2 regions of the Nitrospina gracilis 3/211 genome follow, and region 1 is predicted to be linked to the other one. Evidence: riboswitches for the same ligand, from Rfam matches in the RefSeq annotation. Region 1 holds a riboswitch; the other holds the start of a gene.
What was found. Region 1 has a riboswitch for cobalamin ahead of cobS (adenosylcobinamide-GDP ribazoletransferase). Riboswitches for the same ligand answer to the same signal wherever they lie in the genome.
Positions count from the first base shown of each region.

Region 1 (4,655 bases):
AGGTGATGGGCGCGCGGCTGTCTTCATCCGCCAACCCCTTCCTGCCGGGAAAACCGGAATGGCTGAGGTGATGATTTAAAACCGCTTTTCCACGGTTTGTCCCCAGTGGTTGAAAAAAACCACTTCCTCCAAAGGAATGCGTTTCGCCCATCCCTCTTCTTCCAGCATGGGCTTCGCATAGCCGGCGGCGGGGTACCCCATGCACAGGTAAGCCACGGGCTCGACGAATTCTGGCAACGCGAGATCGACCTTCAATTGATCCATTGACAGAATGCTCACCCAGCCGACGCCCACACCTTCTGCACGCGCGGCGAGCCACAGGTTCTGCACGGCACAGCAGGTGCTGAACAGATCCGTTTCGAGCACCGTGTTGCGCCCGAGGACGTGGGGTCCGGCGCGTTCGCGGTCGCAGGTGACGAGCACATTGACCGGCGCTTCGCGGATGCCTTCCAGTTTGAGCGAGGAATACAGTTCCCGTTTTGCACCGGAATAATTTTTCTCCGCATCGCCGTTGGCATGGATGAAATTCTGGAACATTTTCTCCTTCGTCGCCGGATCGTCGATGACAAGAAAATTCCACGGCTGACTGAATCCTACAGAACCCGCGTGATGCGCGGCGCGCAGAATTCGTTTCAACGCGTGCGGAGGAATTGGTTTTGATTGAAAATGTCGCACGTCACGCCGTTCGAAGATGGCCCGGTACAGCCCCGCCTTGTCCTCTACCGAGAACGGGTTGTTAAAACCTTTTCCATTTTCGAGCGGAGAGTTTTCCTTTCGGTTGGACTTGAGAACTGTGGCGATGCCGGACACGGTATGAATGACTTCGTCGAGGCGGGCGGCGACGCGCTGATTGATTTCTCCCGCCAGATCGCGGAACTCGCGGCCCAGCGCCGAACCCGGAACGATGCCCGCGCCGACTTCATTGGTGATGAGGATGACGGTGCCGTCGAACCTCTGACAAACGTCCAGCAATTCATCCACGCGTCTCAGGATGTTTTCTCGCGTGATGGAGGCCATCAACAGGTTGCTCAGCCATAAGGTGATGCAATCCAGTATAACCAGCGAACCGGGCGCACAAGTTCCGTCTCTCAGGATGGACCCGGGGTCCAAAGGTTCTTCATGAGTGATCCAACCGGGCCCACGTTCTTCTTTGTGCTTCTCAATTCGCTCGCTCATTTCATCGTCAAGAGCCTGTGCCGTGGCGAGAAACACTTTCGGGCCGGTGTGACGTGCGGCGAGTTCCAGCGCGTGGCGGCTCTTTCCGCTTCGGCATCCGCCGGTGATCAGAACGGAATGGGTCATGGGGATACAGCCTTTCCAAAAAAGAATCCTGCGGAGGAGACGGAAGCATGGTGGAACGCCGCCCCGGCAACCAGAAGTGCGGTTTCCACCAGTTCCGAGAGCGCGCCGAAGGTATCGCCGGTCATGCCACCGATCCGGCGATGAAAATAAACCAATGCGAGTGACGTGACGGCGGCAAACACCAAAACCGCACACACCCCGATACGGAGATCGAAAAAAAACGGCAGTGCCAGTGGCAGAATGCAGACAAGGCAGGCCAGCGTTTTTGATGATGCGTAAAGCGGAGCGCCCATGCCCGCACCGCCGCGTGCGTCCGGCATCGTGGCCAGCGCGATTACCTGAGTCGAACGCGCGAAGGCGGGAGCGATCACCAGCCACAACCACGTCGATGGACCGGACAGCCCGTGCACTGCGGCGACCTTGAGAGCCAGACAGAGAACCAGCGCCACCGCACCCATCACGCCGATGCGCGGGTCCTTCATGATGGCTAGAGCTTCCTCGCATGGCCGGTGCGAGAACAGGCCGTCGGCGCTGTCGGCCAATCCGTCCAGGTGCAGCGCTCCGGTGATGATTGCGAGGAACGCAACGTCCACCACCGCACGCAGAAACGGAGGGAACAACCAGGAAGCGATCATGTCCACGGCAACGAGAAGTCCGCCGATCAGCAATCCCACCACCGGAAAATGCGATACCATGCGCGTGTCGAAGGTGCGGCGGGAGGGTCCGGGAAGAATGGACAGAAACGACAGGGCGGAGAAAAACGCACTCATCGCGGCAATGCCTCCGCGAACCCGAATTTTAATTTGGAAAAAGAAGCCGAGGACCGGAGGAAAACGATACTCGCGCGGCGGACAGGGAACGGGCGTCCCCAAGCTGGGCGAATGGTGTACGAATGGGATGCAACGCAACAAGCTTCCACCGGAATTCCTTGCTTCCAGTGAGAAGTCGGGCATAAAAAAAATCCCAGCCTAAAAAAGGATGGGATAGTCGTTCTACCCTCAACCTCTCAGTCCACGAAGAGTTTGAAAATCGTTCGTTCAACAAGGTCTTCTGGCTTCCGGATCGATCTACTCGCCTCCCCCTTCCCATTCGCAGGAACAGTGGTGTGGGAGGGTTTCGTCCCCGGTTACAGCGGCGGGCCCGCGACGGATTCGCACCGTCTTCCCTTTTTTGAACAAATCAGATATTCGAATGTGAGCCCATAAATATCAAATCACCCCCTTTTGTCAAACAAAAATTCTTGGTTTCGTCTTTGGAGAATCTTCGGAAACCTCGTTCAAAAGAAAAACAGCAAGCTTTCTTGACAAAAAAATATAAGTAAAAAGAGGTGCTCGTTAAGGAAGAAGGTGAGAAGTTGGAATAGGCATGACAATAAAAGGCGGCCCACTGCCTTCCGAAATTTATTTAATGCTAGTTCCGATTGGTATAAAAAATTTGGGTCTAATAAAAAAATAATTAAAACCTTTCATATCTATTCAATAGATTGAAATTAAATGATATGGGCTGTGGAAAACATCACTTGCAGTCCTTAAAGGGGAACCGGAAGGGTTGACGTGAATTGAGTGCATGGGGTATGTTTCGGGTGCCTCATGATCGAAAATCCGAACAAGCCTCTTCAATTGCCCGAGTGAACCTTGAATTGATTGTGAACTGGTTCCCTGTATCAAAAGTAATGGAGGACAGGCAATGACCCTGGCGACGGGCAAAAACGGCGCGTCCCCCTCGCGTCCACCCGCTCCTCCTCAGGCTTATGATCCGCTGGATGAGATTGGCCTCATCGGGCATTCCCGCGAGTTCCAGCATGTCCGCGACCTGATTCAGAAATTGTCGCAGTTCGACGCCCCGCTTCTTGTGCTTGGCGAAACCGGGACTGGTAAGGAAAGGGCGGCCCGCGCCATTCATTATCTCGGTACAAGGCAGAACCATCCATTTATTCCTGTCAATTGCGGCGCGCTACCCGACACGTTGGTGGAAAACGAATTGTTCGGTCACGCCAGCGGCGCGTTCACCGACGCCAAAGGCGAACAACCGGGACTCATCGCGCAGGCCGACGGCGGCACGTTGTTTCTGGATGAGGTGGACACGCTGTCGCCGCGCGCGCAGGTGACATTACTGCGGTTTTTGCAGGACCAGAATTACCGTCCCCTTGGCGGTAAAAAATTCATTCGTGCCGATGTGCGGGTGATGGCGGCGAGCAACCGCGATCTGCACGCGCTGGTGAGAAAAGGTTCGTTTCGGCAGGATTTGTTGTTCCGCCTGGACATCCTCGACCTGGTCCTCCCTCCTCTTCGCCAGCGCGAACATGATATTGAAACATTAAGCCTCCATTTTCTGGAACGGTATCGTCTCCGTTACAATCTCCCCACGCGCAGTCTGCATCCCGAAACGCTGGAATGGATGCGAACTTACCACTGGCCTGGCAACATCCGCGAACTGGAAAACTTTCTGCATCGCGCCTGCCTGCTTGCCGATGGCGACCAGATTCGCGTTGCGCCCCTATCGTGCAGTGTGGAAACAGGTTGCGTTTCCGAAGGAACAACACCCGGCCCTATCACCAATGTTTCCTTTCAAGAGGCAAAGGCGCAGGCGATCGAGGAATTCGAAGTGAGTTACCTGAGCGCACTGATTATTGAGACCGGCGGCAACATCACCGAAGCCGCCCGCCGTTCCGGCAAGGAGCGCCGCTCTCTCGCCCGCCTGCTCAAAAAACACGGCATCGACCGCACGCAATTCTGAAACTTCCCCCACATTAAATTTCATTCAAAGCGTTTCCTTGATTTGAGGACACCTCTGTTTATTTTTTTGCGAGCGGGTCTTTTTTGCCCCATCTGGTGTTGCGCTCTCGATCAGAATAAACAGATTGATAACAAATAGGTTGTTTTCACTTCCCGTTTTTCGGGTGGGTCAAAAAAATCCCATCGGAAAATTCCGAGTCCGTGCAAACGCCTTTTAAATCAACCTCCCTCATCATTGTGATTTCTGGCATGGGCTTTGCTGTCTGATATCCATTGCCAACTCTGGAAGGCTAATGTGGATCCCTACTCTGCAAACGAACTTTCGAGGATCATCCTGGACATCCAGGGTTATTTGGAGAAGCATCCGCGTGCCTCCGACACGGCAGAAGGCGTGATGCACTGGCTGGCGCGCCAACGTTACGAAAACATGCTGGAGCTGGTAGGGCTGGCTCTCGAGCGGTTGGTCCAGGAAGGCGTGATGGAAAAAAGAAAAATGCCGGACGGCAGGTGGGTTTACAGCCTGGGGCACGAGGGCCCGAGACCGGCGAAGTGACAAACCGGCGCGGGCCGGGTTCCCGTGTCCGCAACATTTCGTTTACAGCGCAAGGAGCGGTTTAT
Region 1 is NZ_HG422173.1:1,146,533-1,151,187, forward strand. It holds gene bluB (5,6-dimethylbenzimidazole synthase) at 76-1,302, opposite strand; gene cobS (adenosylcobinamide-GDP ribazoletransferase) at 1,299-2,072, opposite strand; cobalamin riboswitch at 2,331-2,510, opposite strand; gene TX82_RS05510 (sigma-54 interaction domain-containing protein) at 2,989-4,038, shown strand; gene TX82_RS05515 (hypothetical protein) at 4,333-4,590, shown strand.

Region 2 (4,977 bases), 880 kb from region 1:
GCGTCGGCAAAAGCGTGATCGCCACCAACCTGGCGGTGGCCATGGCGCTCACCGGGCAGAAGGTGGTGCTGGTGGACGGCGACTTCGGCGCCTCCAACCTGCACGCGCTGGTGGGCATCAGCAATCCGCGCTACGGCTTCCGCGATTTCTTCGTGCACGACGGCATCGAGGACGATCCCTCTCCCCTGCTCCAGGAAACCGGGCTGGTGAACCTGAAATTTTTGAGCACGTCGGGGAGCCTGCCCGGCAGTGCGGACATCAACCAGAAGAACCAGAACCGCGTCATGAACGTGCTCCGCAACCTGAAAGCGGATGCGGTGTGCATCGACCTCGGTCCGGGGACGGGATTCCACACGGTGGACTTCTTCAACCTCGCCGACCGGCAGGTGGTGGTGTCCACCCCCGAGATGACTTCCATCACCAACACGTTCAATTACATCAAATCTGTGCTGTTCCGCCGCATCAGCCAGGAGTTCAAGGCCAACGCCGAAATCCAGCACGCGCTCGACTTTTCGAAAAATCCGGAGGTGAGCGAGGACTGTTTCGAAATCGACCAGCTCCGCGCCAAGATCAGGGAAACCGATCCGGATTCGCTGGAGGCGATCAATGACATCATCCGCACCTTCTCGCCGGGGCTCGTCATCAACCGCGTGCGCGGCAAACGCGACATCATGGTCGGAGACACCCTGTGCAAGCTCGTCAAGAAATACCTCGACGTGGACGCACAGTACCTGGGCTACGTGGTGGACAGCGAGGAAGTCCGCGGCTCCATCGATGACATGGTGCCGTTCCTTGTCAAGGATCCAGCCAGCAAGCCATCCGAAAACATCCGCCAGGTGCTGAGCAACCTGACTCACACCGACCTGCACATGGTAAAGAAAAACGGCTCGATGTTCGTTTCGCTCGAGATCAAGCTGAAATCCGGCTGGGACCGCTGAGGTTCACCCGCCTCACCGCCCCCTGTCCGCTCACCCTGCCTGCCCCCTCTTTTCGAATCTGTTAAGATATCCCGCAGAAACCCTTTTTCCGGGATCGCATGTCGAAAGATTACCAAAACCAGCTTGAAAACCTGTTGCGTCTCAGCCGCGAGTTGGGTCGCCCGCTTTACGTGGTGGGCGGCACCCTGCGCGACCGATTTATGGGCAAGGCCTGCGCCGATTTCGATTTCGCCTGCAACGAAGCGCCGGAGGTGTCCAAGCGCTTTGCGAAAGCACATTCACTCACCCTGGTGCCTCTGGACTCCACGCCGGGACGCGAAACCCACCGCGTGGTGATCGCGCGCGACGTGTATTTCGATTTCACCACCCTGCAGGGCAAAACGCTGGAAGACGACCTGGCGCACCGCGACTTCACCATCAATGCGATGGGTCAGCCGCTGGAAGATTTGATCGCCGGAAAAGACACGTTGGTCGATCCCTTTGGCGGGGTTGAGGACATCGCAAGCCGCACCGTACGCGCCCTGCCCGGCCCGGTGTTCGAAGACGATCCCCTGCGCCTGCTTCGCGCTTACCGTTTCGCCAACACGCTGGGTTTCGACATCGACGAAGAAACCTCGCGGCGCATAGCCGAAACCCGCGGACGCATCCGCACCGTCGCCGCCGAACGCCTGTCCCACGAACTGTTGATCCTGCTCGGCACTCCCAACTCGCACCTCGATCGCCTGGTGGAGACGGGTCTCCTGTCCGCGCTCATCCCGGAACTAGCCCTGCATTTCGACGACGGCCCTGCGGATTCTTTAACGGACAACGGGGCTGAGGCCCTTCGCATCCTGGACCGGTTGGAAATCCTGCTTGTGGAAACCGAAAAGATTTCGCCGAAGCACCGCACCCGGTTCCGCGAATACATCGACGTACCACCTCGACGCGCCCTGCTCAAGCTCGCGGTGCTGTTGCGTCCTTTGGAGGATGCCCCCGATCAGCATTTAACCGGGACAAGAATCCGCAACGATTCTCTCCCCGTTCGTATCATGAAAGACCTGCGGCTCAGCAACGACCACATTCTTTTCACCGACCGGGCCCTGGCTGTGCACCACAACGTTTTGGAATACGCGACCAACATGCCCGCGACCAACGAGGAAGACGACCTATCCGGAATCTACCAGTTATGCAAACAGGCGGAAGACGATTTCTTTTCGGGAGCCATTCTGGCAACGGCTGTTAAGATGGAGGTCGGCGACGACCTGCAACCGTTCCTGCTGGCCCTCAACCGGCTCGTGGAGTTTTACCTGAACACTTACCGGCCGGCACAGGCAAACCCGACGCTGTTGAACGGGAGAACGCTGACACGCAAATTCCAGCTGTCACCGTCTCCCGCATACAAAACCATACTCGACCGCGTGGAGGAAGCCCGTGTTCTGGGGCGCATTGCCACGCGCAGGCAGGCCGAGGCGCTGGCCGCCGATCTCATCCAACAACTCAAACTCAAGCGGGAAACATGAACATGCAATATCAGAACCAGACCTGGCTGGGAAAGAAAGTCATTATCGGGCAGACGGAAATCGATTCAGCCAAACCGGTGAATGTGCTCATTGGGTTTCACGGGGCGGAATCGACACCGGAGAACATGCTGATCCACGGCAACCGGCTGCAACTGAACAACATCGTCGCCATTTATCCGGAAGGTCCGGTGGATGCGGGCAACGGCGTGTGGAGCTGGTGGCTGGACGGTCCCCGGCAAAAGGAAGCGGTCCAGCAGTTTCTCGACTTCACCACCGGAATGGTGGACGAAACCCACCGCTTCATGAAGGAACAGAATGTCGCCAACGGATTCCACACCTGCCTGTGGGGATTTTCCCAGGGCGGCGCGGCGTCTTTGGTGTACGCACTGATGGGCAAACATCCGGTGCACAAGGTGGCGTCCATCTGCGGCTTCCTGCCGGAGTTGCCGGAGATCACCACCAAAAACGTCGCGGCGCAGATTCTCGGCATCTTCGGTGCCAACGACGATGTGGTGCCCTCTTTCCTGGCCGAGCACGCACTGGATGAAATGCAGAGCCACGGCCATACCCTGACAATCAAAGAAACCCCGCAGGGGCACGAAGTGAGCGCGGAAAACATCCAGGATTTGATCAAGTTCCTCGAGGTCTGACCCCTCTCCCCATTCCAGGGAATTTCGTTGACTTGCCCCAGCGTTTTGCTATGCTGATCCCAAATTGAATCGCTGTATTCAGATGAAGGAAAGACGGTGCGAATCCGTCGCGGTGCCGCCGCTGTAACCGGGGACGACACCCGCATCTTGCCACTGTTCCAGGGAACGGGAAGGCGCGGGCGGTAGGACGATCCGGAAGCCAGAAAGCCTGTCTGAATATGCTTCACACACTCTCCGGGACCTGAGAGGTGAAGGTGACATGACCTGTTTCCCTTTCCACCCGGAAAGGGATTTTTTGTTTGGGCCTTCCAGGTTTCCGGATCGGTACCGGATATGACCGCGCGCCCGGCAATCAATCGCTTTCCCAAGCCATCGTTGTATTCAAAGCCCGCCACGTTCGGAAGCTATTTCCGAAGCGTCTGTGCGGCGTTGTGCCTGCTAGCTCTGCTGGCGGTTCCGCTTTCATCGTGGGCGGTGGAACCCGGTAACGCGCCGCAACGCATCATCTCCATGTCGCCGTCGATCACGGAGTTTCTGTTTGAGCTGGGCGTGGGCGACCGCGTCGTCGGCGTCACCAACTTCTGTAAGTATCCGCCCGAAGCCTGCGCACGCACGAAGATCGGCAGTCTCCTGCATCCCAGCATCGAGCGCTGGATCACGCTGAACCCGGACCTCGTCATCCACCAGGCCACCAGCCATACTCTTAAGAACAACGCGGTGAATCTCCACATCCGCACGCTCGCCGTCGAGATGCAGACCCTCGAACAGATTTACGAATCGTTACACAAAATGGGGAAGGCGCTTCATATCGAAGACCGCGCGAAGGAGTTGATCCACCGCCTGAAATCCGGAATCGACGCATACCGCCAGAAACTGAAAGGACACGCGCCGAAATCCACCTTATTGATACTGGGCGACAGCAACGAGCCGGGACGCAGTCTTTACGCTGTCGGGCCGAGTTCGTTTCTCGGGGAACTGCTGGAGCTGGCGGGTGGAAAAAACATCGTCACCGACACGATTGCGCCCTACCCGAAGATCAATAAGGAGTACATCATCCAGCAATCGCCGCAGGTGATCATCGAGGCTGGACCCGCCATGAACATGACAGCGGAAGAAAAGGCGGCGCGTCTTAAAGAATGGCGGCGCTTTTCCACCATCCGCGCAGTGTCCGAAAATAACATCCATTTCATCAGCGCCGACTACATCCTCATCCCCGGACCGCGCCTGCTCAGCATTCTGGACGACTTCGCCCGTGCCCTGCACCCGGAGGTGTTCGGACCATCAAATGAAACGTCGTCTACGGGAGGACAGGGATGACCACCGCCGCTTCCACAACCACACAACCGCTCCTGCGCGCCGAAGGCATTTCGTTCGCCTACGACAAGGACCCCGTGGTGCGGGAGGTGTCGCTGGACATCGCCTCTGGGGAGTTCGTCGGCATCATCGGTCCAAACGGCTCAGGCAAGTCCACCCTGCTCAAACTCATGGCGGGGATTCTGGAACCGGATAGCCAGCGCGTGCTGTTTCGCGGCCGCGACATCCATTCCTGCAACCGCAAGCAACTGGCGCAGTCCATCGCCTGGATTCCGCAGGAGCACCACATGCCCTTTCCGTTCAAAGTGAGCGAGGTGGTGATGATGGGGCGGCATCCGTATCTCTCCGCGTTCACCTTCGAGGGCGAAAGCGATTTCGAGATCGTCCGCCGCGCTTTGGAACAGACGCAGACTTCGATGTTCGCCGAGCGCCTGTTTAACGAAATCAGCGGCGGTGAAAAACAGCGCGTCATGCTGGCCAGCGCCATCGCGCAGGAACCGGAAGCGATGTTGCTGGACGAACCGACCTCCGCACTCGACCTCAAATACCAAGTGGAATTGTTGCGGATTCTGAACG
Region 2 is NZ_HG422173.1:2,025,303-2,030,279, reverse strand. It holds gene TX82_RS09630 (MinD/ParA family ATP-binding protein) at 1-938, shown strand, start outside; gene TX82_RS15275 (tRNA nucleotidyltransferase/poly(A) polymerase-related protein) at 1,037-2,437, shown strand; gene TX82_RS09620 (alpha/beta hydrolase) at 2,434-3,087, shown strand; cobalamin riboswitch at 3,151-3,317, shown strand; gene TX82_RS09615 (ABC transporter substrate-binding protein) at 3,421-4,404, shown strand; gene TX82_RS09610 (heme ABC transporter ATP-binding protein) at 4,401-4,977, shown strand, end outside.
Region 2: it holds a riboswitch for cobalamin, as region 1 does, so the genes downstream of both, TX82_RS09615 (ABC transporter substrate-binding protein) here and cobS (adenosylcobinamide-GDP ribazoletransferase) in region 1, are expected to answer to the same signal.